2 regions of the Mycobacterium sp. E1715 genome follow, and region 2 is predicted to be linked to the other one. Evidence: riboswitches for the same ligand, from Rfam matches in the RefSeq annotation. Region 2 holds a riboswitch; the other holds the start of a gene.
What was found. Region 2 has a riboswitch for cobalamin ahead of metE (5-methyltetrahydropteroyltriglutamate--homocysteine S-methyltransferase). Riboswitches for the same ligand answer to the same signal wherever they lie in the genome.
Positions count from the first base shown of each region.

Region 1 (19,501 bases), on a different contig from region 2:
CGTCGACCGCGTCGACCGGGACCGAGGGCATGGCCGAGGTCGCGCTGGCTCACCTGCGGCCCGGGGAGACGCTGCCCGCCGGATCGCGGCTGGTGGTCTCCCGGCTGGGCGGTACGGATCTGCAGGTGCCGCCGTGGGCGGTGGTCGGGCTGGGCAGCCAGGCCGAGTTGTTGACGCACGCCGACCTGGCCATCTGCGGCGGCGGGCACGGCATGGTGGCCAAGACGCTGCTGGCGGGGGTGCCGCTGGTGGTGGTGCCCGGCGGCGGCGACCAATGGGAGATCGCCAACCGGGTGGTCCGGCAGGGCAGCGGGCTGCTGGTGCGGCCGCTGACCGCCGGGGCGTTGGTGGCCGCGGTCAACGAGGTGCTGTCGTCGCCCCGATACCGCCAGGCGGCCCGGACCGCCGCCGCTAGCATCGCCGGCGTGGCCGATCCGGTGCGGGTGTGCCACGAGGCGCTCGCTCTGACGGGATGATGGCCAAGGTCGCGCAAAGGAGGGCAACGGCAATGAAATCGATCGCGGCCGGCGGCCTGCTTCTCGCCTTGATGTTCAGCTCGGGTGTCGCCCGCGCCGACAGCGGCGACGAGCAGCAGGCGTGCCAGTTGATGGACGATCCGGCGGCCGCCGAGCAGGGCTATGCGCCGGCCGAGTACGCCTTCATGCAGTTGCGCTCCCGGATGTCGGCGCAGCGCGCGCGGACCACCATGTCCGAGGCCGTTCAGGACTATTGCCCCAATCACCTCAACGACCTGCCGGCCAGCTGGCGCTGACGCGGCCGGTGTCCGATCCGCACCCGGTGGGTATCTTGCTGGCGTGCGGCTAACGGAATTCAACGAGCGGGTGGTCCTGCGATTCGGTGCGGCATACGGTTCTTCGGTCCTGGCCGACCACGTGCTGACCGGTTTCGGCGGCCGCACCGCCGCCCAGGCGATCGAGGACGGGGTCGAGCCCCGTGACGTGTGGCGGGCCCTGTGCGTGGACTTCGACGTGCCGCGCGACCAGTGGTGAGTGGGCAGCCCATTCGTAGGTCGGTTTTGGTGCTGCCGCAGTAGCCCCGCGAGGTGTACCGACAGGTCAACGCGAGGGCTCGCAGGGATGTCTCGGTGGGCGTGGTGCTCAGGTACCCCCGCGCGATGGGGGTAAACGACGCGGCGCCCGAGGCCGGTCCGGCGGCTGCGTCTCGAAGACGCAGTCGCCGCACACGGTTCCACCGGGCAGCCGATAGAAGAGGCAACAACTGCGGCGCCTGAAGGCCAGGCGCGGGCCGGTGACGACGCCCGATCCGGCCAGCACACCGGTGCTCAGCAGCGCACGGGTCGTTTCGGCGATCTGCAGGTCGAGGTCCGGTCGCGCCGCCAGGAGGGCCCGGGCGGCGCCGACCAGCGCCGACGCCAGGTTGCCCGCCAGCAGCGCGGGCGCCAGCTTGACCCGCAGGCCGGCGGCGAGCGGCTGCATGTGCTCGCGCACCACCGCCCGGTACAGGGTGTCCGGTGAGCGGGCGGGGAACCCGGCCGGCGCGGGCAGCCGCAATTGCGCCCCGTCGCCGGCGCGTTGCAGGTCGCCCAGGTCGGGGACGACGCCGTGGGCCAGCGCGCACGCGAGCACGGGCGACCACAGGCGGGTGGCGTGTCCGAGATGAACCAGCGAGGCGCCGATCCGCAGATCCGTCGTGCGATAGCGCCGGGCGGTGGCCTCGACCAAGTCGGCGAACCCGTCGGCGTAGGACCGCCGGACCGGGTGCCACCCGGCCGCGGTCCCGCCCACGGTCAACGCGAAAAACCCTTGATACGAGGCTATTTCGGCCAGCTCAGCGGAGATGTCCATCGATGCGCAACCAGACCCTTACGGGGAAATCCGCCCCAGTTGTCGTGAGGAAGCGCTGACGGCGAGTGTCTGGCTCTCGGGAGGGCATCCCGGTCACAGTGGCGGGACCGCACCGGATTCACACCGGTTTCCTCAGGCTCCATGGGCCCCGTCAGCGCGTTTCGGTAGCAAATGTTGCCACACGCGCGTGGCTTCGGCGTGTCCGCTTGAGTCGAACAGGTGTTCGGCTACTGTGGGGAACGTTCGGCGAGACAACTTGTCGGTGGCCTTCTCTAGTGTCACGGCCAACCGACCGATACCGGTCACCGAACACACCGAACCATAGGAGAGGCACCATGACGCAAGCCCCCGACCGCGAGAAGGCTCTCGAGCTGGCGATGGCCCAGATCGAAAAGAGCTACGGCAAAGGCTCGGTGATGCGTCTCGGCGACGAGATGCGTCAGCCGATCTCGGTCATCCCGACCGGATCCATCGCACTGGACGTGGCCCTGGGCATCGGCGGCCTGCCCCGCGGCCGGGTCGTGGAGATCTACGGCCCGGAATCCTCGGGTAAGACCACCGTCGCCCTGCACGCGGTGGCCAACGCCCAGGCCGCCGGTGGCGTCGCGGCGTTCATCGACGCCGAGCACGCCCTGGATCCGGACTACGCCAAGAAGCTCGGCGTCGACACCGATTCCCTGTTGGTCAGCCAGCCCGACACGGGGGAGCAGGCCCTCGAGATCGCCGACATGCTGATCCGCTCCGGCGCGCTGGACATCCTGGTCATCGACTCGGTGGCGGCCCTGGTGCCGCGCGCCGAACTCGAGGGCGAGATGGGTGACAGCCACGTCGGGCTGCAGGCCCGGCTGATGAGCCAGGCGCTGCGGAAAATGACTGGCGCGCTGAACAATTCGGGCACCACCGCCATCTTCATCAACCAGTTGCGCGAGAAGATCGGGGTGATGTTCGGCAGCCCCGAAACCACCACGGGTGGAAAGGCTTTGAAGTTCTACGCCTCGGTGCGCATGGACGTGCGCCGGATCGAGACCCTCAAGGACGGTACCAACGCGGTGGGCAACCGCACCCGGGTCAAGGTCGTCAAGAACAAGGTGTCACCGCCGTTCAAGCAGGCCGAGTTCGACATCCTCTACGGCAGGGGGATCAGCCGGGAGGGCTCGCTGATCGACATGGGGGTGGAGCAGGGCTTCATCCGCAAGTCGGGTTCCTGGTTCACCTACGAGGGTGAGCAGCTCGGCCAGGGCAAGGAGAATGCCCGCACCTTCTTGATGGAGAACGCCGACGTGGCCAACGAGATCGAGAAGAAGATCAAGGAAAAGCTTGGCATTGGTGCGGTTGTGACCGATGGCTTGTCCGATGACAGCGTCCTGCCCGCCCCCGTCGATTTCTGAGCCCTCTCGCGAGGAGCAGGCGCGGACCCTGTGCCTGCGCCTGCTCACCGTGAGGGCGCGCACCCGCGCCGAGCTGCACGGCCAACTCGCGAAGCGCGGCTATCCCGAGGACATCAGCGCCGCCGTGCTCGACCGACTCGCAACCGTCGGCTTGGTCGATGACGCCGGCTTCGCCGAACAGTGGGTGCGCTCGCGCCGGGCGAAGGCCGGCAAGAGCAAGCGCGCCCTGGCCGCCGAATTGCACACCAAGGGTGTCGACAAGGACGTGATCGCCTCGGCGCTGTCCGGAATCGACGCCGGCGCCGAACGGGACCGGGCCGAGGAGTTGGTGCGGGCCAAGTTGCGTCGCGAGACGCTGGACGGCGACGACGCGCGGGTGACCCGCCGGCTGGTCGGAATGCTGGCGCGCCGGGGCTACAGCCAGAACCTGGCGTGCGAGGTCGTCCTCGCCGAGCTGGCCGCCGAACGGGACCGCCGCCGGGTCTAGCTGCGGTTTCTCGGGTACCGCCGGGTCGCCGTACCATGGCCCCGTGACTTCGATGGTGGTGCAGGACGCCGCGGGCTCGCCCGACGGCGCCGGTGCGCGCACCTATCAGGTCCGCACCTACGGCTGCCAGATGAACGTCCACGATTCGGAGCGGCTGGCGGGCCTGCTGGAAACGGCCGGTTACCGGCGCGCCCCCGACGGCTCGGATTTTGGGGACGCCGACGTCGTGGTCTTCAACACCTGCGCCGTCCGCGAGAACGCCGACAACAAGCTGTACGGCAACCTCAGCCACCTGGCTCCGCGCAAGCGCGGCAACCCCGAGATGCAGATCGCGGTCGGGGGCTGCCTGGCCCAGAAGGACCGGGACGCGTTGCTGCGCAAGGCGCCCTGGGTCGACGTCGTCTTCGGCACGCACAACATCGGGTCGCTGCCCACGCTGCTCGAACGGGCCCGACACAACAAGACCGCCCAGGTGGAAATCGCCGAGTCGCTGCGGGAGTTTCCCTCCTCGCTGCCAAGCGCACGCGAATCGGCTTACGCCGCTTGGGTTTCCGTCTCGGTCGGATGCAACAACAGCTGCACCTTCTGCATCGTGCCCGCGCTGCGGGGCAAGGAGGTCGACCGCAGCCCGGCCGACATCCTGGCCGAGGTGAGAGCCCTGGTGGACGACGGCGTACTCGAAGTCACGCTGCTGGGTCAGAACGTCAACGCCTACGGGGTGTCCTTCGCCGACCCGGCGCTGCCCCGCGATCGCGGCGCCTTCGCGCGGCTGCTGCGGGCCTGCGGCGACATCGACGGGGTGGAACGCGTGCGGTTCACCTCCCCGCATCCGGCCGAGTTCACCGACGACGTCATCGAGGCCATGGCGCAGACGCCGAATGTCTGCCCCGCCCTGCACATGCCGCTGCAGTCCGGCTCCGACCGGGTGCTGCGCGCCATGCGGCGCTCGTACCGCGCCGAGCGCTACCTCGGCATCATCGACCGCGTCCGCGCGGCCATGCCGCACGCCGCCATCACCACCGACCTGATCGTCGGGTTCCCCGGCGAGACCGAAGAGGACTTCGCCGCCACGCTGGACGTGGTGCGGCAGGCCCGGTTCGCGGCCGCGTTCACCTTCCAGTACTCCAAGCGGCCCGGCACCCCGGCCGCCGAACTCGACGGGCAACTCCCGAAAGCCGTTGTGCAGGAACGCTACGAGCGGCTGGTCGAGCTGCAGGAGCAGATCTCGCTGGAGGGCAATCGCGCGCTGATCGGCCAGACGGTGGAGTTGCTGGTCGCCGCCGGGGAGGGGCGCAAGGACACCCGCACGGCGCGGATGACCGGCCGCGCCCGCGACGGCCGCCTGGTGCACTTCGGCTTGGACAGCTCCGGGGCCGACCGGGTGCGTCCCGGGGACGTCGTCACCGCGGTCCTCACCCAGGCCGCGCCGCACCACCTCATCGCCGACGGCGGCATCCTCAGCCATCGCCGAACCCGCGCGGGCGACGCGCACGCCGCCGGGGAGCGCCCGGGCGGCGTCGGCCTCGGCATGCCCGCCGTCGGACCGCCCCCCGACCCCACAGAATCCCTTGGATGTGCCCGATGATGGAAGAACACCCCGACTTCGACGCCCTACGGACCGAAATCGAGGCCGCCGAACGCCGGGTGGCGCGTGGATTCGACCCGGGCCCACGCGGCTTCGTCGTGGCGATCCTGGTTTTCGTGCTCCTGGGATCGTTCATCCTGCCGCACACCGGCGCGGTGCGGGGCTGGGACGTGTTGTTCAGCAGCCACGGCGCCGGCGCGGCGGCGGTTGCGCTGCCCTCGCGGGTGTTCGCCTGGCTGGCGCTGGTGTTCGGCGTCGGGTTCTCCATGCTGGCTTTGGTGACGCGGCGCTGGGCGCTGGCCTGGATCGCGCTGGCGGGTTCGGCGCTCGCCGGGGCGGCCGGGTTGTTGGCCATCTGGTCGCGCCAGACCGTCGCCGCGGGGCACCCGGGCCCCGGGGTGGGGTTGATCGCGGCGTGGATCGTCGTCCTGACGCTGACCTACCAGTGGGCGCGGGTCGTATGGTCGCGAACGATCGTGCAGCTCGCGGCCGAGGAGCAGCGGCGCCGGGTCGCGGCGCAGCAGCAGTCGAAGACGCTGCTGGAGAGCCTCAACGACGAGCCCGACAGCCCGGACCGGGCGCCCCGGGATCCCGACGCCTAGGGCTTACGCGTCAACGCCTCGGCGGCCGCCTGTGCCCACTGCCGCCACTGCTCGGCGTTGGCCCTGGCCTCCTCGGCCTCTTTCGTGCGGCCCGCTGCGGCGGCCTTCTCCGCCTGCTGCTCGTACTGCTCGGCGCGGACGCGGAACTGCTCGGCGCGGGCCTGCGCCTGGGGATCCGACCAATCCGCCTCGCCCGCGTCACGCACCCTCTTCTCGACGGCACGCAGCCGGCGCTCCAGTTCGGCGGACCGCTCCCGCGGCACCTTGCCGATGGCGTCCCACTTCTCGGCGATCGAGCGCAGCGCCGCCCGGGCCGCGTCGTGGTTGCCGGTGTCGATCTTCTCCGCCTCGGCCAGCAGCGCCTCCTTGGCCGTGGCATTGGCCCGCAGTTCGGCGTCCTTCTCGGCCGTCGCCGCGTTGCGCGCCGTGAAGAACACGTCCTGGGCGGCCTTGAACCTCCGCCACAGCGCGTCGTCGACGTCCCGGGCGGCCCGCCCCGCCGCCTTCCACTCGGTGAGCAGCTTGCGGAATTCGGCGCTGGTGGCGGTCCAGTCCGTCGAATCGGACAACGCCTCCGCGCGTTCGCAGAGTCGCTCCTTGGCCTGCCGGACGCCCATGCGTTCGCGGTCCAGCTCGGCGAAGTGGGACCCCCGCCGCCGGTTGAACGCCTCGCGGGCCGCCGAATAGCGCTTCCACAGCGCGTCGTCGACCTTGCGGTCCAGGCCGCTGATGGTCTTCCACTCGTCGAGGATGGCCCGCAGCCGGTCACCCGCGGCCTTCCACTGCGTCGAGTTCGCGGCCAGCTCCTCGGCCTCGGCGGCCAGCGCCTCCTTGCGCGCGGTCTGGGCGGCGCGATGCTCGTCGCGCCGGGAGCGCTCCTCAGCGACGGCGGTCTCGACCTGGTCGATGAGGCTGGCCAACCGGCCGGCGAGCGCGTCGACGTCGCCGAGTACGGCAGCCGTCGGCAACGTTTCGGCCAGCTCCGAGGCGTGGGCCTTGATCTTGCGGGCGTCCCCGGTTCCCGCCGCGAGCCGCTCCTCCATGAGCGTGACCTCGGTGCTCAGGTCGTCGAAGCGGCGACCGAAGTGGGCGAAGGCGGCTTCGCGGTCCCCGGCCTGCCACGAGCCGACGATGCGCTCGCCGGCCGCGGTGATCAGCCAGACCGTGCCGTCATCATCGACGCGCCCGAACTGATGCGGGTTGCTGCGTGGCGGCGCCGGAATCGGGTGGACGACGGGCCGCGGCGCCGCGCTCGCCGGCCGTGGCCCGGGACGCGGTCCCGGGCGTGGCACCGGGCGTGAAACCGGTTGGGGCACCGGCCCGACCGGGTCCGGTCCCTGGGGTTCGTCAGCCGTCATGCGCTCGTCACCTACCCTTCGCGCGGTCGGAACTCCGCGCACCTGCCGCGCGTAGCGGCACCGTCTGCATCAGTGCGGGGCGGCGCTCGTGGCCTTCCCAACAGCTGCTTAACAGTATTCAAGCAGCTTGTCGGCGCGTCCGCCGCCACCTCAGATCTTGCCGTTCGAGATGCATCGGCGCAGGCGCATCAGGTATCACAGTTGTCCGTAACCCCGACTCGGACGGAGAAACCATGGACAAGGCGGACATCGCCGCTTTGCTCGCGCTGGCGTCCGCGCTCTGCGTCGCGATCGGCGACGTGCTGCAGCAGCGGGCGACCCACCGGATCGCCGACCCGTCGATCGGGCAGCTCCAACTCGTCCGCAAGCTGCTCGGCAACAGGCGGTGGCGGTGGGGCGCCGTGCTGCTCGTGGTCAGCATCGTGTTGCAGGCGGCCGCCCTTGACCAGGGGTCGGTGTTGCTGGTGCAGGCGTTGCTCGTCCTCTCGCTGCTGTTCGCGTTGCCCATCAGCGCCCGGCTCGCCGACCGCGCCGTAACGGCCCGGGAGTGGGCCTGGGCCGTGGTGCTGACCGCCGCGGTGACCGTGATCGTCACGGTCGGCAACCCGCGGGCGGGCCACTCGACCGCGCCGCTGCGGACGTGGGCCATCGTGGCGGGGGTGCTGGCCCCGCTGCTCCTCGGGTGCGTGGTGGCCGCGCGCGTCTGGGGCGGTGCCCTGGCCGCCGCGCTGCTCGCCTTCGTCTCCGGTTCCCTCTGGGCCGTCTTCGCGGTGCTGGCCAAGGGAGTGGTGCATCGGCTCGGCGACGGCGGGTGGGCGGTGGTCCGGACACCCGAGCTTTACGCGTGGCTGCTGATCGCGGTGGCGGGATTCGCCTGGGAGCAGTCGGCGTTTCGTGCCGGCGCCCTGACCGCCTCGATGCCGACGCTGGAGGTGTCCCAGCCGGTCGTGGCGGCGGCGCTGGGCGTCGCCGTCCTCGGCGAGACGCTCGACACCGGTCGCGGAGGAATGCTGGCGCTGGCGGCCGCGGCGCTGGTGATGGCGGCGGCCACCGTCGAACTCGCGCGCGGCGACGCCTCCGCGACGCAGGACAGGATTGCGGCCGGGTTGCCGAACGCCGCAGCGCAACCGGCTTAGCGACGCCGCGGTTAACCGGATCGACGCGTTGCCCACAGCGCATCCTTAGGTTAATGCCGTAAGAACAAAGGGTGATTCGTTGAGCGCGCCGCAGCGTGTGCGACGTCATACAGTTGTTGCTGAACTGATCGCAAATATTGCGTGTATTTGCCCGAGCCCCAGGGAAAGCTGGTCGGGGCAATCGTGAGATGAGGGGTCACTCATGTCGAAGGTTGACGTCGCGGCGTTGATTGCGTTGTGCGCGGCGCTGGCATCCGCGGTCGGCGACGTGATCCGTCAGCGCTCTGCGCAGGAGATCACGGACAAGCAGGTCGGCCACCTGGAGCTGTTCCGCATGTCGCTGAAGGACACCCGGTGGTGGCTGGGAGGCCTCGCGGCGATCATCAACTACAGCCTGCAGGCCGGGGCCCTGGCCTGGGGCTCTGTGGTGTTGGTGACCGCGCTGCAGGTGACGGCGTTGCTGTTCGCGTTGCCGATCTACGCGCGGCTGACGAAGCGCCGGGTCACCCGCTGGGAGTGGGTGTGGGCGGTGGTGCTCGCCGGGGCCCTGGCGGTGGTCATCATCGTCGGTGACCCGGCCTCCGGACATCAGCGCGCGTCGGTCGAGACGTGGGCCATCGTCGCCGCGGTGATGGTGCCGTTGCTGGTGGCGTGCGTGGTGGCCGCGCGGATCTGGTCGGGCAGCCCGTTCGCGGCCGCCCTGCTCGCGGTGGTCGCGGGTTCGGCGCTGGCGTTGTTCGCGGTGCTCACCAAAGGGATCGTCGAGGTCGGCGAGGACGGCCCGCTGGCCGTGCTGACCGCGCCCGAGTTCGTCCCGTGGCTGCTGTTGGCGCTGACCGGGATGATCTTCCAGCAGTCGGCGTTCCGCGCCGGTGCGCTGACGGCCTCCATGCCGACGATGACGGTGGCGAAGCCCGTGGTGGCCGGCCTGCTCGGCATCTTCGTGCTGGGCGAAACGCTGAACGCGGACGGGCCCAAGGCCTTCGTGCTGGTAGCGGCGATCGCCGTGGTGATCGTGGCGACCGTCGCCCTGGCCCGCGGGGAGGCGGCCACCATGGTCGCCGAGGTCGGCCGGGACGACGGGAGCATCACGCCGGACGCGTGGTCGTCCTCGGACGGCGAGGCCGACCCTTTTAACACCGGCCCCGTGGTCGTGGCCGCCGAGGCCTGAGCGCGCGCGTCGGCGAACCATTAGTTTGGTGGCGTGCTCAGCGGGATTGCCATCGTTCCCTCGGCGCCGCTGCTCGTGCCCGAGCTGGCCGGCGGGGCCGCCGCGGAGGTGACCGATCTGGTGGCCGCTGTGCTGGCGGCGGCAGCCCTTCTCCCCGCCCGCTGGATCGTCATCGGCACCGGGGCACGCGACGAAGCGTGGGGGCGGGATGCGGCCGGCACGTTCGCGGGTTTCGGTGTGGACGTCCGGGTCGGGCTTTCCCCGCGCGCCGACACCGCGGCGCCCGCCGACCTGCCGGTGTCCGCGCTGCTGGCCGGCTGGGTGCGCGGCCAGGCCCGCCCCGACGCGACCGCCGAGGCCCGCATCTACCGCACCGACCACGACGCTGAGGCCGCCCTGGCCGAGGGCCGGGCGTTGCGCGCCGAGGTCGACCGGTCAGCCGAGCCGATCGGCGTGCTGGTCGTGGCCGATGGCGCGAACACGTTGACCCCGAGCGCGCCCGGGGGATACGACCCGGCCAACGCCGACGCGCAGCTGGCCCTCGACGACGCGCTGGCGACCGGCGACGTCGCCGCCCTGGCGCGGCTGCCCCGGCAGATCCTCGGCCGCGTCGCCTTCCAGGTGCTGGCCGGGCTGGCCGAGCCGGGACCGCGGTCGGCCAAGGAGCTATACCGGGGGGCGCCCTACGGCGTGGGCTACTTCGCCGGCGCCTGGCAGGTCTGAAGTGACCGCCCGACCGCTGGCGATCATCGGCCCCACCGGAACCGGCAAGTCGCAGCTGGCACTCGATCTCGCCGAACGGCTCGACGCCGCCGAGATCGTGAACGCCGACGCGATGCAGCTCTATCGCGGCATGGACATCGGCACGGCCAAGCTGCCCGTCGGGCAACGCCGCGGCATCCCGCATCACCAGCTCGACGTGCTGGACGTCAAAGTGACCGCGACGGTCGCCCGCTATCAGCGCGCCGCCGCGGCGGACGTCGAGGCGATCGCGGCCCGCGGCGCCGTTCCGATCATCGTGGGCGGCTCCATGCTTTACATCCAATCGCTGCTCGACGACTGGTCGTTCCCCGCGACCGATCCCGCGGTGCGGGCTCGCTGGGAGCAGCGGCTGGCCGAGGTCGGCGTCGGCGGGCTGCACACCGAGCTGGCCCGCCGCGACCCCGCCGCCGCGGCGGCCATCCTGCCGACCGACGCCAGGCGCATCGTGCGGGCGCTCGAAGTCGTCGAGCTGACCGGTCGGCCCTTCGCCGCGTCCGCGCCACGCATCGGCACCCCGAGGTGGAACACCGCGATCATCGGATTGGATTGCGAGACAACGACGTTGGACGAGCGGCTGGCCCGCCGCACCGACGCCATGTTCCACCAGGGGCTCGTTGAGGAGGTCAGCGCGCTGCTCGGTGAGGGCCTGCGCGACGGGGTCACCGCGTCGCGCGCCCTGGGCTACGCGCAGGTGATCGAGGCGCTCGACGCCGGAGGCGGCACCGAGCGGCTGCGGGACGCACGCGAACAGACCTACGTGGGCACTCGACGCTATGTCCGCCGGCAACGCTCCTGGTTCCGCCGCGACCACCGGGTTCACTGGCTGGACTCTGAAAAAGCGGGGGCGGACGGCGCCCGGCTCGTCGACGAAGCGCTGCAAGCGTGGGGCCACGTATCCTGAGCAGGTGATTCGCGCCGACGACGATGCTGCCGGCGCAGCCGGAGGTGAGGAGTGGCGCGCATGATGTTCGCGAAGGGCCACGGCACCGAGAACGATTTCGTGGTGCTCCCGGACGCGGAGGCCGCGCTCGACCTCGCCCCCGCCCGGGTGGCCGCCCTGTGCGACCGGCGTCGGGGACTGGGCGCCGACGGGGTGCTGCGAGTCACCACCGCCGCGGCGGCTCTGGCGGCCGGCGTGCTGGACCGCCTGCCCGACGGCGTGGCGTCGGCCGACTGGTACATGGACTACCGCAACGCCGACGGCTCCATCGCCCAGATGTGCGGCAACGGCATCCGGGTGTTCGCGCATTACCTGCGGGCCAGCGGCATGGAGTCCCGCGACGAATTCGTGATCGGGTCGCCGGCCGGCCCCCGGCCGATCACCGTGCACCACGCCGACGCGACGCACGCCGACATCAGCGTCGACATGGGCAAGGCCAACACCCTCGGCCCGGGCAGCGCCATCGTCGGTGGCCGACGGTTTTCCGGCCTGGCGGTCGACGTCGGCAATCCCCACCTGGCATGCGTGGATCCCGATCTGACCGCCGAGGAACTCGCCGGGCTGGACGTGGCGGCGCCGGTGAGCTTCGACCACGCCCAGTTCCCGGAGGGCGTGAACATCGAACTCGTCACGGCGCCGGCCGACGGCGCGGTCCGGATGCGGGTGCACGAGCGAGGCGTCGGCGAGACCCGCTCCTGCGGCACCGGCACGGTCGCGGCCACGGTGGCCGCGCTGGCCGCCGCCGGTGCGGACACCGGCACACTGAAGGTGCGGGTGCCCGGCGGCGACGTCGTCGTCACCATCACCGACGCCACCAGCTACCTGAGGGGACCGTCGGTTCTCGTGGCACAGGGGGAGATCAGCGGGGAATGGTGGGACGCGCAGCGACGTTAATTCAGGTGCACGACGCCGATCCGCCGTGCATCATTCTGTATTGCCTATGACACATCCTGAATTCTCCAAACCCGCTGTGCCGGAGCCAAGCACCGGCGAACTCGCCCTGGAAGAACGGTCGGCGCTGCGCCGCGTCGCCGGGCTGTCGACCGAACTCGCCGACGTATCCGAAGTCGAGTACCGCCAGCTCCGCCTGGAGCGCGTCGTGCTCGTCGGCGTGTGGACCGACGGCACCGCCGCCGACAGCGAGGCCAGCATGGCCGAGCTGGCCGCCCTGGCCGAGACCGCCGGTTCCCAGGTGCTCGAGGGGCTCATCCAGCGCCGCGACAAGCCCGACCCGTCCACCTACATCGGCTCGGGCAAGGCCCAGGAGCTGCGCGAGGTGGTGCTGGCGACCGGCGCTGACACCGTGATCTGCGACGGTGAGCTGTCCCCGGCGCAGCTCACCGCGCTGGAAAAGGCGGTCAAGGTGAAGGTCATCGACCGCACCGCGCTGATCCTGGACATCTTCGCCCAGCACGCCACCAGCCGGGAGGGCAAGGCGCAGGTGTCGCTGGCCCAGATGGAGTACATGCTCCCGCGGCTGCGCGGCTGGGGTGAATCGATGTCCCGGCAGGCCGGTGGCCGCGCCGGCGGCAGCGGGGGAGGCGTGGGCCTGCGCGGTCCCGGTGAGACCAAGATCGAGACCGACCGCCGCCGCATCCGTGAACGCATGGCGAAGCTGCGCCGCGAGATCAAGGACATGAAGCAGGTCCGCGACACCCAGCGCAGCCGCCGCCAGCAGAGCGACGTCCCGTCGGTCGCGATCGTCGGCTACACCAACGCCGGCAAGTCGAGCCTGCTCAACGCGCTGACCGGGGCCGGGGTGCTGGTGCAGGACGCGTTGTTCGCCACGCTGGAGCCCACCACCCGCCGTGCCGAGTTCACCGACGGTCGCCCGCTGGTGCTCACCGACACCGTCGGGTTCGTCCGGCACCTGCCCACCCAACTCGTCGAGGCGTTCCGCTCCACGCTGGAGGAGGTCGTCGACGCCGACCTGCTCGTGCACGTGGTCGACGGCTCCGACGCCAACCCGCTGGCCCAGATCAACGCGGTGCGCGAGGTGATCTCCGACGTCATCGCAGACCATCACGGCGACCCGCCGCCCGAGCTGCTGGTGGTGAACAAGGTCGACGCCGCGAGCGGCCTCACGCTGGCCGGACTCCGTCACGCCCTGCCCGGCGCCGTGTTCGTCTCGGCCAGGACCGGGGAAGGCATCGAGGCCCTGCGGTGCCGGATGGGCGAGCTGGCCGTCCCCGCCGACACGGCCGTGGATGTGGTGATTCCGTACCACCGCGGCGACCTGGTGGCCCGGCTGCACGCCGACGGGCGCGTGCAGCAGGAGGAGCACAGCCCCGACGGCACCCGGATCAAGGCCCGAGTCCCGGTGGCGTTGGCCGGGCGCCTGCAGGAGTTCTCGGCGGGCTGATCCGCCGGCGCGCCGTGGCCACCCCGCCGGCTGCCGACCAACCGTCTGGTTGGTATATGTTGGGCGACAGAGTTTCGAGTCGCCGGAGGTCATCCACATGGGCAGTGCCGTCAAATACCAGCGCACGCTTTTCGAGCCGGAGCACGACCTGTTCCGCGAGTCCTACCGCGCCTTCCTCGATCGCCACGTCGCGCCGCACCACGACGAATGGGAGAAGGCGAAGATCGTCGACCGCGGCGTGTGGCTCGAGGCCGGCAAGCAGGGCTTCCTCGGTATGGCTGTCCCCGAGGAATACGGCGGCGGAGGCAACCCCGACTTCCGGTACAACACGATCATCACCGAGGAGACCACCTTCGGTCGCTACAGCGGCATCGGCTTCGGGCTGCACAACGACATCGTGGCGCCCTACCTGCTGGCCTTGGCCACCGAGGAGCAGAAGCAGCGCTGGCTGCCGAAGTTCTGCACCGGGGAGCTCATCACCGCCATCGCGATGACCGAGCCGGGAACCGGCAGCGACCTGCAGGGCATCAAGACCCGCGCGGTCAAGCAGGGTGACCACTACGTGCTCAACGGCGCAAAGACGTTCATCACCAACGGAATCAACTCCGACTTGGTGATCGTGGTCGCGCAGACCGATCCGGACAAAGGCGCGCAAGGCTTTTCGTTGCTCGTTGTCGAACGCGGCATGGAGGGCTTCGAGCGCGGCCGGCACCTGGACAAGATCGGGCTGGCCGCCCAGGACACCGCCGAGCTGTCCTTCACCGATGTCAAGGTTCCCGCCGAAAACCTGCTGGGGCAGGAGGGCATGGGGTTCATCTACCTGATGCAGAACCTGCCGCAGGAGCGGATCTCGATCGCCATCATGGCGGCCGCCGCGATGGAGCAGGTGCTCGAAGACACGCTGCAATACACCAAGGAGCGCAAGGCGTTTGGCAAGCCGATCGGCAGCTTCCAGAACAGCCGCTTCGTGCTCGCCGAGCTGGCGACCGAGGCCACCGTGGTGCGCATGATGGTCGACGAGTTCATCCGCCTGCACCTGGACAAGAAGCTGACGGCCGAACAGGCGGCCATGGCCAAGTGGTACTCCACCGAGAAGCAGGTGCACCTGATCGACCGTTGTCTGCAACTGCACGGCGGCTACGGCTACATGCGCGAATACCCCGTCGCCCGTGCCTATCTGGACGCGCGGGTGCAGACCATCTACGGCGGCACGACCGAGATCATGAAGGAGATCATCGGCCGCAGCCTCGGCGTCTAGATCCGACAACGGCGATCGCCAAAGGAACGGTCAATTCGCCCGCGGTCGGCAAACGCGGTCAATGCCCGCCTGGCCACCGTTTTTTCGGGTAGATCGCCGGCGAGTTAATGGCTTCACGTACCGTCGGCGCATGTGTTTCGGGGACGCCCGCGCAATGGTGCGCCGCGAAAAGCGCGGCAGGGGCGACGAGCCGGGCCGGCGCGCGCAGGCCCGCGCCCTATTGCGCAGGTGTGCGACCGGTTCGGGAGTCGGCACGATAAGTCCGACGTCACGCGGGCGATGGTGCGGTTCGTCGCGATTCGAGCGTGGCTCGGCATCATTTCGACATCGGCGTGGTATCCGTTTTTGTAATATGCGTGATTTGACTTCGTATTTCTCCTTGGCAGGAGCAAAGTTATGCGAGCCCGGCGATAATGCGGATCGGTGCGGGGCTGTTTCCGCGCGGTCGGAGTGCGGCCCCCTCGCCGGCTGTGCAGCCACGGGCATAGCCGCTGATAGGGCCGTAGCCGTCGGCTGGGAGGCTTGGTGAACGGGCAGAGAGGTCACATGCGCAGGCTGGTCGGGAGTGCGCTGGTCACCTTGACGGCCTTCGCGACCGCCGCCGCCTTGTTGGCGCCTTCCGCGGCGGCGTCTCCCATCGGCGACGCCGAGGCGGCCATGATGGCCGCCTGGGAAAAGGCCGGCGGCGACGGTTCGCCGCTGGGCCCGCGGAAGGGCGACGTGTATCCCGCCGGAGACGGTTTCGAGCTGGACTTCGACGGCGGCAAGATGTTCTTCACGCCGGCGACCGGCGCCAAGTTCGTCTACGGGCCGATCCTGGACAAATACGAAATGCTGGGCGGCCCCGCCGGCAGCGATCTGGGCTTCCCCGCGATCAATGAGGTGCCCGGCCTCGCCGGTCCGGACAGCCGGGTGGCCACCTTCTCGGCCAGCGACAAGCCGGTGATCTTCTGGACGCCGGACCACGGCGCGTTCGTGGTGCGCGGCGCGATCAACGCCGCGTGGGACAAGCTGGGTAGCTCGGGTGGCGTGCTCGGCGTCCCGGTCGGCGACGAAACCTACAACGGCGAGGTGTCCGCCCAGAAATTCAGCGGCGGCCAGGTTTCGTGGAACAGGCAGACCAAGCAGTTCACCACCGAGCCAGCGGGTTTGGCCGACCAGTTGAAGGGTTTGCAGGTGGCGATCGACCCCACCGCGGCCATCAACATGGCATGGCGCGCCGCCGGTGGTCCGAACGGGCCGCTGGGGGTCAAGAAGGGCGCGCAGTATCCGATCGGTGGCGACGGGATCGTCCAGGACTTCGCCAACGGCAAGGTGTATTTCAGCCCCGCGACCGGCGCGAACGCCGTCGAGACCAACATCCTGTCCAAGTACGAATCGCTGGGCGGCCCGGCCGGTAGCGATCTCGGTTTCCCCACCGCCAACGAAGCTGACGGCGGGATCCCGTCCAGCCGCGTCGTCACCTTCTCCGGCGCCGACAAACCGGTGATCTTCTGGAGTTCGGAGCACGGCGCGTTCGTGGTGCGCGGCGCCATGAAGGCGGCGTGGGACAAGCTCCGGGGGCCGACGGGCAAGCTGGGTGCGCCCGTCGGCGACCAGTCGGTGGACGGCGACGTGGTCTCCCAGCAGTTCGTCGGCGGCAAGATCTCGTGGAACCGGGCGAAGAACACGTTCAGCACCGACCCGGCCAATCTCGCGCCGTTGCTGTCGGGCCTGCAGGTGTCGGGCCAGAACCAGCCGAGCAGCTCGGCGACGCCCGCGCACCCCAAGAAGTTCGCGTTGCAGTGGTGGTGGCTGCTGGCCGGCATCCCGGTGCTGGTGCTGATCGTCTTGGCCGGGCTGTTGGCCCTCGGTTGGCGCCGGCGGCGCGCCGCGCGTGCCGGTGCCGGCTACGAGCCGCACCGCGACCTCGACCTTGGTTACGAGCCGGTGGGCGACCAGCACTGGGGGCCCGACGACGTCGGCGCCGAACACTTCGACGGGCAGTCCGAGACGCCCGAAGCCGAGGCCGCCGGGCGGGTCAGCTGGCGGCGGCGCGGTGCGGACGAGGGTGGCTACGGGGACGAGGAGCAGGACCCCGACGCGGTGGACACCGACTCCTTCGCCGCGGTCTCACCGACGGCCCTGTCGGAGGCGGGCTATCCCGAAACGGAATCCGGCTATGCCCAACCCGAATACGCCGAATCCGAATACGGCGAAGCGGATTACGCCGAATCCGGTTATCCCGAAGCGGATTACGCCGAGGCCGAGTACGTCGAAGCCGAGTACGCCGAAGCCGAGTACACCGACGACGCGCACGAGCCCGCCCACCCGGAGGCCGCTCGCGGGGACGAGGGGTACGTGGATGCCGAGTACCTCGACGTCGCGGTGCCGCACACGCCGCCGGACGCCGAATACGAGGACGCCGCCCCCGAAGCCGCGGCTCCCGAGCCCGAGTATCCGGATGTGGCCGTGCCGCATGTTCCGGCGGATGTCGCCGAGGCCACTGGTGCCGACGCCGCCGCTGCGGACGACACCCCGCCGGAAGCTACCCCGCCGGAAACCGCCGCGCCGGAGGCCGCCGCCGCGGCCGTCGTCGCATCCGGGCAGCGGGGCGGACGGCACGCGGCCGCCGACGACGAGGACAGCGGCGCGGGGGCAGGCACGCCCGGGCGCCCGACCATCCACCTACCGTTGGACGACCCCTACCAGGTGCCCGACGGATACCCGATCAAGGCAAGCGCCCGCTTCGGGCTGTACTACACACCGGGCAGCGAGCTCTACCACGACACCCTCGCCGAAATCTGGCTGGCCAGCGAAGAAGTCGCGCAGGCCAACGGCTTCGTCAAGGCGGACTGACCCGCCGGGCTAGACCTTGCGGATCACCGTGACGACCTTGCCCAGCACGGTCGCCTCGTTGCCGGGAATCGGGTCGAATGCCGGGTTGTGCGGCATCAGCCATACCTGACCGCCCGCGCGCTTGAACGTCTTCACGGTGGCTTCCCCGTCGAGCATGGCCGCGACGATGTCGCCGTTGTCGGCGACGTTCTGCTGGCGCACCACCACCCAGTCGCCGTCGCAGATCGCCGCCTCGACCATGGAATCGCCGACGACCTTGAGCAGGAACAGCGTGCCCTCGCCGACCAGCTCGCGCGGCAGCGGGAACACGTCCTCGACCGCCTCCTCGGCGAGGATCGGTCCACCGGCGGCGATGCGCCCGAGGACCGGCACGAAGGTCGGTTCCGGCAGGGCGTCGGAGCCGGCGACGTCGGTTGCCGGCGCCGCCACGTCGTCGTCGGCGCCGCGGACGTCGACCGCCCGCGGACGGTTCGGGTCCCGACGCAGGTAACCCTTGCGCTCCAGGGTGCGCAGCTGATGGGCCACGGATGACGTCGACGTCAGGCCGACGGCGTCGCCGATCTCCCGGATGCTCGGCGGGTAGCCGCGGCTGGTGACCGACGCGCGAATGACGTTCAAGATGGTGCGCTGACGTTCGGTCAGCGATGAATCCACGGCGTGCAACCGGCCGCCCGTGCCGGCCGATGGGGTGTCGCTGCTGTCGCTCATGGCACTGAATGTAACCCCACCGCGCCCAAGAATCAAACATGTGTTCGAGTAGCGTGTCGCCCATCCGCCCGTCGGCGAAAAGCCGCGCCGAAGTCGTGAATCACAAAGGTGTAACTCTTCGGCAGATCGGGTATTTCGATCGCATGTCAGCTCTAGCGGCCACGCACTTGTCGGTGGCGTGGTCTAGCGTTCGACTCGTGCGACACGCTTCGCTCACATGTTCGGAATTCGAACACACGAGCGATACAGTCGAACAGCTGAGCGAATCAAGTTGACCGGAGGAACGCAGATGACAACCATGCACACGCTGGCGCCGCGTACCAGCAGCCCTCGGCGTCCGGTCAACGGACCCGTCCCGGGGCTTCGTTACGGCCGCGACGGGCTGGCCCGGTCCCGCCGCCCCGGCCCCTCGAGGCCGGCGGGCGCGCCCACGCGCCACTACGGCACCGGCCTCGCGGTGTCCGCCGCGCCGCACCGCAAGCGCCCCGTCACGGTGACGACCACGATCTGGCTGGCCCTGGCCGCCGGCGCGATCACGCTGTGGCTGGGCTTGGTCGGCAACGTCGGTCAGGTGCTCAACGGTGACTCCGGCAGCTCGGCCGCGCACGTCCCGGACCGCCTGGCCGTCGTGCGCGTGGAGGCGGGGGAGTCGCTGCAAGACGTGGCTCGCCGGGTGGCGCCGGACGCGCCCGCCCGCCAGGTCGCCGACCGCATCCGCGAACTCAACGACATGAACTCGCCGAACCTGGTCGCGGGCCAGACCTTGATCGCTCCGGTCGGCTGACGACCGCCCCGCTAACTGCCGAGCGGCGCCCACCAACCCTTCGCTGAGCCATTACCCGCGCAGGTGAGCGCGCGGGTACGCTCGAAGTGCTGCGGTATCAGGTTGACGGCACGGCGAAGGAGCGGTCATGCATTGCCCGTTCTGCCGTCATCCCGATTCCCGGGTGATCGACTCGAGGGAAACCGATGAGGGGCAGGCCATTCGGCGCCGCCGATCATGCCCCGAATGCGGGCGCCGTTTCACCACGGTGGAGACCGCGGTGCTGGCCGTGGTCAAACGCAGCGGAGTCACCGAGC
Region 1 covers NZ_LZJJ01000123.1:7,094-26,594, forward strand. Annotated here, with positions in the region: gene A9X03_RS06590 (glycosyltransferase) at 1-476, shown strand, start outside; gene A9X03_RS06595 (hypothetical protein) at 509-772, shown strand; gene A9X03_RS06600 (DUF3046 domain-containing protein) at 816-1,010, shown strand; gene A9X03_RS06605 ((2Fe-2S)-binding protein) at 1,119-1,826, opposite strand; cobalamin riboswitch at 1,869-1,994, opposite strand; gene recA (recombinase RecA) at 2,162-3,214, shown strand; gene recX (recombination regulator RecX) at 3,180-3,701, shown strand; gene miaB (tRNA (N6-isopentenyl adenosine(37)-C2)-methylthiotransferase MiaB) at 3,754-5,286, shown strand; gene A9X03_RS06625 (hypothetical protein) at 5,274-5,888, shown strand; gene A9X03_RS06630 (DUF349 domain-containing protein) at 5,885-7,246, opposite strand; gene A9X03_RS06635 (DMT family transporter) at 7,480-8,382, shown strand; gene A9X03_RS06640 (DMT family transporter) at 8,585-9,553, shown strand; gene A9X03_RS06645 (hypothetical protein) at 9,587-10,276, shown strand; gene miaA (tRNA (adenosine(37)-N6)-dimethylallyltransferase MiaA) at 10,278-11,216, shown strand; gene dapF (diaminopimelate epimerase) at 11,277-12,149, shown strand; gene hflX (GTPase HflX) at 12,196-13,617, shown strand; gene A9X03_RS06665 (acyl-CoA dehydrogenase family protein) at 13,715-14,875, shown strand; gene A9X03_RS06670 (LGFP repeat-containing protein) at 15,422-17,713, shown strand; gene lexA (transcriptional repressor LexA) at 17,723-18,421, opposite strand; gene A9X03_RS06680 (LysM peptidoglycan-binding domain-containing protein) at 18,711-19,205, shown strand; gene nrdR (transcriptional regulator NrdR) at 19,333-19,501, shown strand, end outside.
Region 1: it holds a riboswitch for cobalamin, as region 2 does, so the genes downstream of both, A9X03_RS06605 ((2Fe-2S)-binding protein) here and metE (5-methyltetrahydropteroyltriglutamate--homocysteine S-methyltransferase) in region 2, are expected to answer to the same signal.

Region 2 (9,654 bases):
GGTGACGTTCCTCTTCGGCGGGGTGGACATGATCGTGGGGTCCAAGGTGGTGTTCCTGGTGATCTGGATGGGCGCCGCCACGTCGAAGCTCAACAAGCACTTCCCGTTCGTGATCTCCACGATGATGTCCAACAACCCGCTGGTGCGGCCCCGCTGGCTGAAGCGGCAGTTCTTCGAGAGGTTCCCGGACGACCTGCGGCCCGGCCGGCTGTCGCGATGGCTGGCGCACCTCAGCACCGCCATCGAGATGCTGGTGCCGTTGCCGTTGTTCTTCTGCCACAGCGGCTGGCCCATCACGATCGCCGCGATCGTCATGGTCTGCTTCCACCTCGGGATCCTGGTGTCGATCCCCATGGGCGTGCCGCTGGAGTGGAACGTCTTCATGATCTTCGGGGTGCTGTCGTTGTTCGTGGCGCACGCCCGCCTGGGCCTGCGCGACCTGCGACACCCCGTGGTGGTGGCGATACTGTTCGTCGTCATCGCGGGAATCGTCCTGCTCGGCAACATGTTTCCCCGCAAGATCTCGTTTCTGCCGGGGATGCGGTACTACGCCGGGAACTGGGACACCACGCTGTGGTGCATCAAGGGATCGGCGAGCGACAAGATCGCCAGGGGCATCGTCGCGATCGCCAGCATGCCGCAGGCGCAGCTGGAGCGGTTCTACGGCAGCCCCGAGGCCGCGCAGATCCCGCTCTACATGGGATATGCGTTCCGCGGGTTCAACACTCACGGCCGTGCGCTGTTCACCCTGGCGCATCGCGCGATGGCGGGCCAGAACGAGGACGACTACGTGCTGACCGACGGCGAACGCATCTGCAGCACCGCCATCGGCTGGAACTTCGGCGACGGCCACATGCACAACGAGCAGCTGATCGCCGCGCTGCAGGAGCGGTGCCACTTCGAGCCGGGCGAGGTGCGAGTGGTGCTGCTCGACGCGCAGCCCATCCACAAGCAGGTGCAGGCGTACCGGTTGGTGGACGCGGCGACCGGCGAGTTCGAGCGCGGCATCGTCCGGGTCGCGGACATGGTGACCCGGCAGCCGTGGGCCGACGACGTTCCTGTTGAGGTGTTGTCGGAGTAGACCGCGCGAACAGACGCAAAATCGCACGTTCCGAGCCGGAAACGTGCGATTTTGCGTCTGCTCGTCGGGGCTAAGCCCCCGCGCGGACTTCCCGGGCCGCGGCCACCATGTTCTTCAGCGACGCGGTGACCTCGTCGGAGTTGCGGGTCTTCAGGCCGCAATCGGGGTTCACCCAGAGCCGTTGCGCGGGAACCGCTCTCAGCGCCGCGCGCAACGACTCCGCCATCTCGGCGGTGCTCGGCACCCTCGGCGAGTGGATGTCGTAGACGCCCGGTCCGACGCTGTTGGAGAAGCCGACCGCGTTGAGGTCGTCGAGCACCTCCATGTGTGATCGCGCCGCCTCGATGGACGTCACGTCGGCGTCCAGGTCGGCGATGGCCCCGATCACCTCGCCGAACTCCGAATAGCACAGGTGGGTGTGGATCTGCGTGGTGTCGGCGACGCCGGAGGTGGCCAAGCGGAAAGACCCTACGGCCCAACGCAAGTAGTCCTCCTGATCGGCGCGGCGCAGCGGCAGCAGCTCCCGCAGCGCGGGTTCGTCGACCTGGATGACGGCGATGCCCGCGGATTGCAGGTCCACGGTCTCGTCGCGGATGGCCAGCGCCACCTGATTGGCGGTGTCGGCCAGCGGCTGATCGTCACGGACGAACGACCAGGCGAGGATCGTGACCGGGCCGGTCAGCATGCCCTTCACCGGCTTGTCGGTCAGCGATTGCGCGTAGGAGATCCACTCGACGGTCATCGGGTGCGTACGGATGACGTCGCCGTAGAGGATCGGCGGACGCACGCAGCGGCTGCCGTACGACTGGACCCATCCGTTGGACGTCGCGAAGAAGCCCTCGAGCTGCTCGGCGAAGTACTGCACCATGTCGTTGCGCTCCGGCTCGCCATGCACCAGCACGTCGAGACCCAGCTCCTCCTGCAGCTTGATGACGTCGGCGATCTCCTTGCGCATCCGCTTCTCGTACTCCGCCTGATCGATCTCGCCGGCCCGCAGCGCGGCGCGCGCCTTGCGGATCGCGGAGGTCTGCGGGTAGGAGCCGATGGTCGTCGTCGGCAGGGGCGGCAGGTGCAGCCGCGCTTCCTGGCTGGCGCGGCGCTGCGCCGCGTCGCCGCGGTGGGTGCCGGTGGCGACGATCGAGTCGATGCGGGCCCGCAACTCGTCGTTGTGCAGCCGGGGATCGCTCGTGCGGGACGACACCGCGGCATTGGACGCCGCGATCTCGCCGGCGACGGCCTCGCGCCCGTCGCGCAATGCGCGCGCGAGCGTCACCACCTCGGCCACCTTCTCCTGCCCGAACGCCAGCCAGCTGCGCAGCGCGTCGTCCAGATCGGTTTCGGGCTCCAGCGAGTAGGGCACGTGCATCGTGGAGCATGAGGTCGAAACGGCAAGGGCGCCAGCTGAACCCGCCAACGCGGCCAGTTTGCCGAGCGCCGCCTCCAGGTCGGTGCGCCAGATGTTGCGCCCGTCGACGACGCCGGCCACCAAGGTCTTGCCCGACAACTCCGGCACACCGGCCACCGCCGCGTCGGCTCCGTAGACCAGGTCGACGCCGATCGCCTCGACCGGGGTGCGGGCCAGACCGGCCAGGGAGGCGCCGGGATCGCCGAAGTAGGTGGCGACGTAGATTGCGGGGCGGTTACCCACCTTGCCCAGCGCGTTGTACGCAGCCTCGGCCAGCGCCGGAGCATCGGGGGAGATGTCGGTCACCAGCGCCGGCTCGTCGAACTGCACCCACTGCGCGCCGTTGGCGGAGAGCAAGCCCAACAGCTCCGCGTAGATGCCCACCAGCTCCTCGAGCCGCTCGATCGGCGCGCCACCGCCGTTGACCGCCTTGCTCAACAGCAGGAAGGTGATCGGCCCGATGACGACGGGCCGTGCGGGAATCCCCTGCGCGAGAGCCTCTTTCAGTTCGGCGAGCACCTTGTCCGGGTTGAGCGAGAATGTGGTCGAGGGCTCGATCTCGGGGACCAGGTAGTGGTAGTTGGTGTCAAACCACTTGGTCATCTCCAGGGGCGCCAGCTCGGCGTTGCCACGGGCGGCGGCGAAGTAGCGATCCAGGTCGTCGGACACTTGCGCGGCCCGCGCGGGCAGGGCGCCGAGCATCACCGCCGTGTCCAGCATCTGGTCGTAATAGGAGAAGGTGTTCACCGGGACGGAATCCAGCCCGGCGGCGGCGAGGCCGGCCCACATGCCGCGGCGCAATGTGGCGGCGACGTCTTCGAGTTCGGCTCGGCTGGTGCGGCCGGCCCAGTAGCCCTCGCTGGCGCGTTTGAGTTCGCGCTTCGGGCCGATGCGCGGGGAGCCGACGACAGTCGCGGTAAATGGTTGAGCGGTCACGATATCTTTCGTCCTTCAATCGACGGGGTGGTCACCGCCAACGGACGTAAGCCAATTCGGTTGCGGTGGCACCTGTGGTACATAAACCGCAACCGGCTCAGCCAAACGCCCATTCCACGAGGCGATGAACCGCCGGGCGCGGCGCGCCCGGCACAGCTGGCAGGTCTTCGGACTCGCAGGCGCGCACCGGCTGGTGCTCCCACGCCCGCTCGACGATGCGGCCCGGAAGGGGCGCCGAGGAGACGGGCAGTTCCTACTGGCCGTCGCTTCCCAGTCTTGCGACCAGTGCTTGGGTGACGGCGGTCGTTCCTGCATACCGCTGCGGGACAGTCCCGGGTTCTCACCGGGTTCCCTCTCGCGAAGCGTCACCAACCCGCCTCGCTCGATGCCGAAGTCGCGGTGTGCGGCGACGGCAGACCAGCTGCGTAGCGGAGTTTACGCCCGCCTTGCGGTTCAGCTCGCCAGCGCCTCGGCGATGGGGGTGTCGCCGTTGTTGAAGTCGATCGTTCGGCCGACGGTCTCGTCGTCCGCCAGCGCGGCGGCTGCCACGAGCGCGACGTCGGCCCGCGACACTTCCCCCGTGCCCTGCCCCAGCGTGATGCGGCCGGTGGGCGGATCCAGGGTGAGTCGCCCCGGTCCAAGCACCGTCCAGTCCAGGCCGCTCGCGCGTAGGTGGGCGTCGGCGGCCGCTTTGGCTTCCGCGTAGGCGAAGAACGAGTTGTCCTGCGGTACACCGTGATCCGGCCCCGCGCCGAAATAGGAGACCATGACGAATCGCTTGACCCGCGCCTGGGCCGCGGCGTCGATCACCCGGATGGCGGCGTCGCGGTCGACGGCGTACGTGCGTGCCGGGTCGCCCCCACCGGCGCCGGCCGAGAAGACGACCGCGTCGTGCCCTTTGAGCAGGCCGGCCAGGGCGCCGGTGTCGAGGCGCTCGATGTCGGCGACCACCGGCTTTGCGCCGGTGGCCGCGACGTCGCCCGAATGTTCGGGGTTGCGGAAGACGGAGCTGACCTCGTCACCGCGTTCGGTCAGGATGCGGGCCAGCTGCAATGCGACCTTGCCGTGCCCGCCGATGACGATGACTCGTGCCATGCCCCCGACGGTACCGGCGCCGAAACGGGCGCTCTCTTCTAGAGCTTCACGCGCCCCATGATGATGTCGATGATCGGCTTGCCCGGCGGGTAAGCGTTGGTGAGCGAGGCCATCGTGTGGCCGTAGTCCACCAGCAACGTGATGCCGCTGATGCCGAAGGCGGCGGCGCTGTTGAGAAACGCCATCACGTCGCCCATCTGCTCCGGGGTGTGCACCTTCGAACCGGTCTCTTCGCGGTAGTCCTGCGCGAAGGTGAGCCAGAGGTCGGCGTTGGCCTGGGCCAGGGGGGTGTCGGTGGGGCCGGGGCAGATCGCGTTGATCCGGATGCCCTTCTTCAGCAGCGGGTAGCCCTGGGTGGCGACGTAGGCGTTCACGACCTTCTTGGAGAAGCCGTAGTGGATGATGCCTTCGGCTTCGTGCGCCTTGACCCACTCCTGGGCCGAGGCGAAGTCCGGCGTGGCGAGGAACTCCGTGAGCAGGTCCAGGTCGTTCTCCCAGCCCATGCCCGCGACCGAGGAGATGAAGCAGATCGCCGAGCCCGAGGGCAGCTGGTTCTTCTCGAGGAGCCGATCGATGAGATGGCGGTGGCCGATGAAGTTGATCGCCATCAGGTCGGTTGTCCCGTCGGCGATGCCGGCGGCCGAGAACAGGGCGTGGATCGGACCGTCCAGCTGCTCGATCGCGGAGTCGATCGATGCGGGATCGCGCAGGTCCACTTGGATGGATTTGGCGACGTCGTAGTTCACCGGCGCGTAGTCCATCACGATCACTTCGGCGCCGAGTTCGGCCGCTGACTTGGCCGCGGCCGCACCCATGCCGGTGGCGCCGCCTACGACGAGGGCCCGCTTGCCGTCGTAGCGCAGCCGATCGACAATAGTCATGGAAATCCCCTTCTCGTTCACTGCCAACGCGGTTCTAATTGCCCAACTGTATGGGTAACAGTTTTTTGGTTCAACACCTACCCGGTGCGAACCGCGACGCCGCGCAGAACGGTGTCGCGGACGTGCACCAGCGCCGCGCGCTTGCCGATCTCGGCGAGGATGTTCTCCGGTATCCACTGCAGGCCGATGACGCAGCGTGCCAGCATTGCGGTGGACGCCGCGTCCACGCTGATTTCCCCCGATCGGATGCCTTCGGACAGAAGCGTTTTCATCTGCCGGAGTCGGGTCGCGTATAGCCAGCCCGGGTTGGGGGTGTCCGGCGGTGATTGACGCATCCAGGCCAGCTGGATGCGGAATTCGTCGGAGAACCGATCCAGCGCGTTGACGTTGACCCAGCTCAGGGCGTCGAGCTTCTCGATGGGCGTGGCATCCGAGCGCAGCACGCTGACCCAGCCGGCCTCGACCTTGCGGCCGAACGATTCCATGATCGAGGCGAGAAGTTCGTCCTTCGAGCCGATGACCCGGTACACGGTTCCCGTCCCCAGGCCGGCCGCGGAGGCGATGTCTCGGATGGTGGTGGCCTCGTAGCCCTTGCGGCCGAATTCCGTTCGCGCCACGGCACGGACGTGAGCCGCTTTGTCGCTGGGGTCGGCCTCGCTGTCGTCCGACCAGGTTTCGATGACGTCCGTGGCGGCCGCGAAGGCTGTGGACCGGTCCAGCGCCGAGTCGGCCGGTGGCCGGGATGCCAATCCCTGCAACATGATTTCGCAAAGCAGGGCGGCGACCTGGTCAGGTGGCGACTTATGCCGCATGACGTCGAGGCCGACCTGCAGCATGGTTTGGCAGATGCGATCGGCCAGCGTGGGCAGATCGATGTCGGGTTTGATGTAGCCGCTCCACCTGCCCGCGCGCAGCGTCTGCAGCATCGCCTCCTGGATCGCCACGGGCCGCTGCTGCGTCAGCTTCATCAACTCCGGGTCCGTGCTCGGACCCTCGTAGAAGGACATCTGTAGCGCGGCGCGATGCTGCACGGCGCAGTTGGCGATGGCCGAGCCCAGCTCGACGATCTGCTCGGGGACCGGCCGCGGGTCCGCTTTGTCCAACTTCGCTTGCGCCGCTTGCCCGATCCGGTCCAGATCCTCCTGATAGCGGTGGATCAACTCGATGAGGATCGCCTCTTTGGACTCGAAATGGTGATAGAGGCTGCCCGGAAGAATCCCTGCGGCGTCGGCGATCTCCTGCAAGGAGGTCCGCAATCCCGACTGCGCGATCAACGACGCCGCGGTGGTCAGGATCTCGGTCCGGCGCGTCCCCAAATCGGCTGCGGCGCCGGCTCCCAATGACTCCGCTCTCGGCATGATCAGCCGTGCGCACGTCCGGACGACTGCGGACTGGCATCCATTCGCATTCGTCCCTCTCACCGAACCAAATCTTTGTTAAAGGCTATCAGACCCGGAATGACGAATGCGCTGCATAACGGCGGTGCCGGGGACATTCTAAAGCGCGGGTCCGTCCCAACCGTCACACGCGACCACCTCGTCGACGGGTCGTCGCCGGGCGGGCCGGAACGTGTGCCCGGCGCGCAGCCGGCCCACCGGAAGCAGGCATCCCTGGACATAGCTTTCGGGAATCCCCAACAGCCGCCGCACCTCCGCCTCGCGATGCAGGTGCAGGGTGGTGATGCAGGTTCCGTATCCGCGGGTGTGCAGCGCCAGCTGAAAGTTCCAGACCGCCGGGTAGATCGAGCCGTACAGCGTGGCCTGGTGAAACGATTCATCGCCCTCGATGCGGGGCAGGTAGGGCTGATAGCAGGGGATCACCAGCAGCGGAACCCTCGACATGTTCTCGACCAGCCACTCCGTCGACGACATGATCCGGTTCTCCGGCGTTCCGGCCGGCATCAGGTCGGCGATCAGCTGGCCGCCGACCCGCAGCAGATAGGCCGCGCGGTACAGCTCGGCGATCTCGGCGCGCAACGCCGGGTCGGCGACCACCAGCCAGCGCCAGGACTGCTGATTGGAGCCGTTGGCCGCCTGCAAGCCGATGCGCAGGCACTCCCGGATGTCCGCGAGGTCGACCGGCGCGTCCAGGTCGAGCGTCTTGCGTGCCGAGCGGGTAGCGGTGAGCAAGTACTCGATGTCCATCACCGGTTCCCCCTGTTGGCAAGGCGCGCACCGAGTTCGGTGAGGTATCGATCGGGCCCGGCCAGGAACGCGCTCCAGCTGAGCAGGCGCTTGAGGTAGAGATGCGCGTCGTGCTCCCAGGTGTAGCCGATCCCGCCGAACACCTGGATCGCCGTGTCGCCCACCGTGGCAAGCCGCCCGGCGAACGCCTTCGTCCGGATTGCGGATTGGTGCCGTTCGTCGGCGTCGGCGTTGTCGGCGGCCCACAGCGCGTGGATCACGCCGCTGCGGGCCAACTCCACGGTCTCGAACATGTCGACGCACAGATGCTGGACCGCCTGGAACGAGCCGATCGGCTGCCCGAATTGCGTTCTGGTCTTGGCGTATTCGATGGCCGCGGTCATGACGGCTCGCGCGGCGCCGAGTGCGTCGGCGGCCGTCGCGATCAGCACATCGTCGATCACCGCGGCGACGTCCCCGGGGGCGGCCTCGGCCAGCCGCCGCGCGGGCGCTGAGTCGAGCGTGACCCGGAAGCGCTTGCGGGTCTGGTCGATGCCGCGCTCCGGCTCGACCGAAACACCCGGCGAGTCGGTGCGGATCGCGAAAAGCCCTCGACCGCCGTCTTCCCCGGCGAGCGCCAGCAGCACGTCCGCGGCGGCGACGTCGGGGACGGCGGTCATGTCGCCCCGCAAGACGACGTCATCGCCCTGCCGGCTGGCGGCCACCGGTGCGCTTTCGGCATCGAGGAAGCCGACGGTGGCGACCGTGGTGCCGTCGGAGATCCCGCTGAGCAGCTCGGCCGCGGCGTCGGTTGGCCCGAGCCGCGTCAGCGCCCGGGCGGCGGCGACCGCGGTCGACAACCATGGCCCCGGGTGCAGGGCGGCGCCGAGCTCTTCGGCAACGATGCCGGCCTCGATCATCGTCATGCCGGCGCCGCCGTGGGCCTCCGGCACCAGCAGACCGGTGGTCCCGAGGCCGGCCAGGCCGCGCCACACGGGCTCGGTGACGCCGGTCGGGTCGTCGAGCAGCGGGCGCACATGGTCGGCGATGGAAGCCTTTTCGGCGAGATAGCGTCGGGTGGTGTCGCGCAGCGCGACCTGCTCGTCGGAGAGTTCGAGGTTCATTTGCGGGGCAACCCGAGTACCCGCTGGGCGGTGATGTTCTTGTTGATCTGGCTGGTACCGCCCGCGATGGTCAGCGAGCGCGACGTCAGGCGGTAGTTCGCCCACGGCGCGCCCGCGCCGCTCGTGCCCAGCATGTCAAAGGCCAACGCGGCCATGTCCTGTCCGATCTCACCCCACACGGTCTTGGCGAGGCTCGCCGATCCGAAGGCGTCACCGCCATGCAGCGTGGCCGAGATCGACCGCTGGCACAGCACTTCCAGATACTTGATGCGCAGCGCGATCTCGCCGAGGCGCCGCAGCGTCACGGGGTCTTCGAGCGCGTCGCTGTGCCCGGCGATGTCGTCGGTCAATTCTTCGAGCCGCACCTGCATCTCGGCGTACAGCCGGGCGGCCCCGGCCCGCTCGTGGCTGAGCGTGGTGGTGGCCACCTGCCATCCCCCGTTCAGCGGACCGAGCAACGCGTCCGCAGGCACGCGCACGTCGTGAAAGAACACCTCGGCGAAATCGGCTTCGCCGTTGAGCGTTACCAGCGGACGGACTTCGATGCCCGGCAGTCTCATGTCGACGATCAGGCAGGAGATGCCCTTGTGCTTGGGCGCTTCGGGGTCGGTGCGCACGTAGAGCTGGCACCAGTCCGCGCGATGCCCCAGCGACGTCCAGATTTTCTGGCCGTTGACGACGAAGTCGTCACCGTCGCGCGCCGCGCGGGTGCGCAGCGCGGCGAGGTCGGACCCCGCTTCAGGTTCCGACATCCCTTGGCACCAGATGTCGTCGGCCCGCATCATGCGGGGGAGCAGCGTGAGCTTCTGTGACTCGGTGCCGTATTGCATGATGGCCGGTGCGATGTTGTTTAGACCAATGACGTTGAGCGGCATGGGGGCTCGCGCCCGTGTGGTTTCCTCGGTGTAGACGAGTTGCTCGAGAACCGTCGCGCCGCGGCCGCCGTACTCGCGAGGCCACGAGACCGCCGCCCAGCCGGCGTCGGCCATCGTGGCGTTCCAGGCGCGCA
Region 2 covers NZ_LZJJ01000543.1:1,293-10,946, reverse strand. Annotated here, with positions in the region: partial or broken gene A9X03_RS26685 (DUF3556 domain-containing protein) at 1-1,081, shown strand, start outside; gene metE (5-methyltetrahydropteroyltriglutamate--homocysteine S-methyltransferase) at 1,152-3,422, opposite strand; cobalamin riboswitch at 3,563-3,810, opposite strand; gene A9X03_RS26675 (SDR family oxidoreductase) at 3,876-4,517, opposite strand; gene A9X03_RS26670 (SDR family oxidoreductase) at 4,556-5,398, opposite strand; gene A9X03_RS26665 (TetR/AcrR family transcriptional regulator) at 5,476-6,756, opposite strand; gene A9X03_RS26660 (nitroreductase family protein) at 6,895-7,542, opposite strand; gene A9X03_RS26655 (acyl-CoA dehydrogenase family protein) at 7,542-8,645, opposite strand; gene A9X03_RS26650 (acyl-CoA dehydrogenase family protein) at 8,642-9,654, opposite strand, start outside.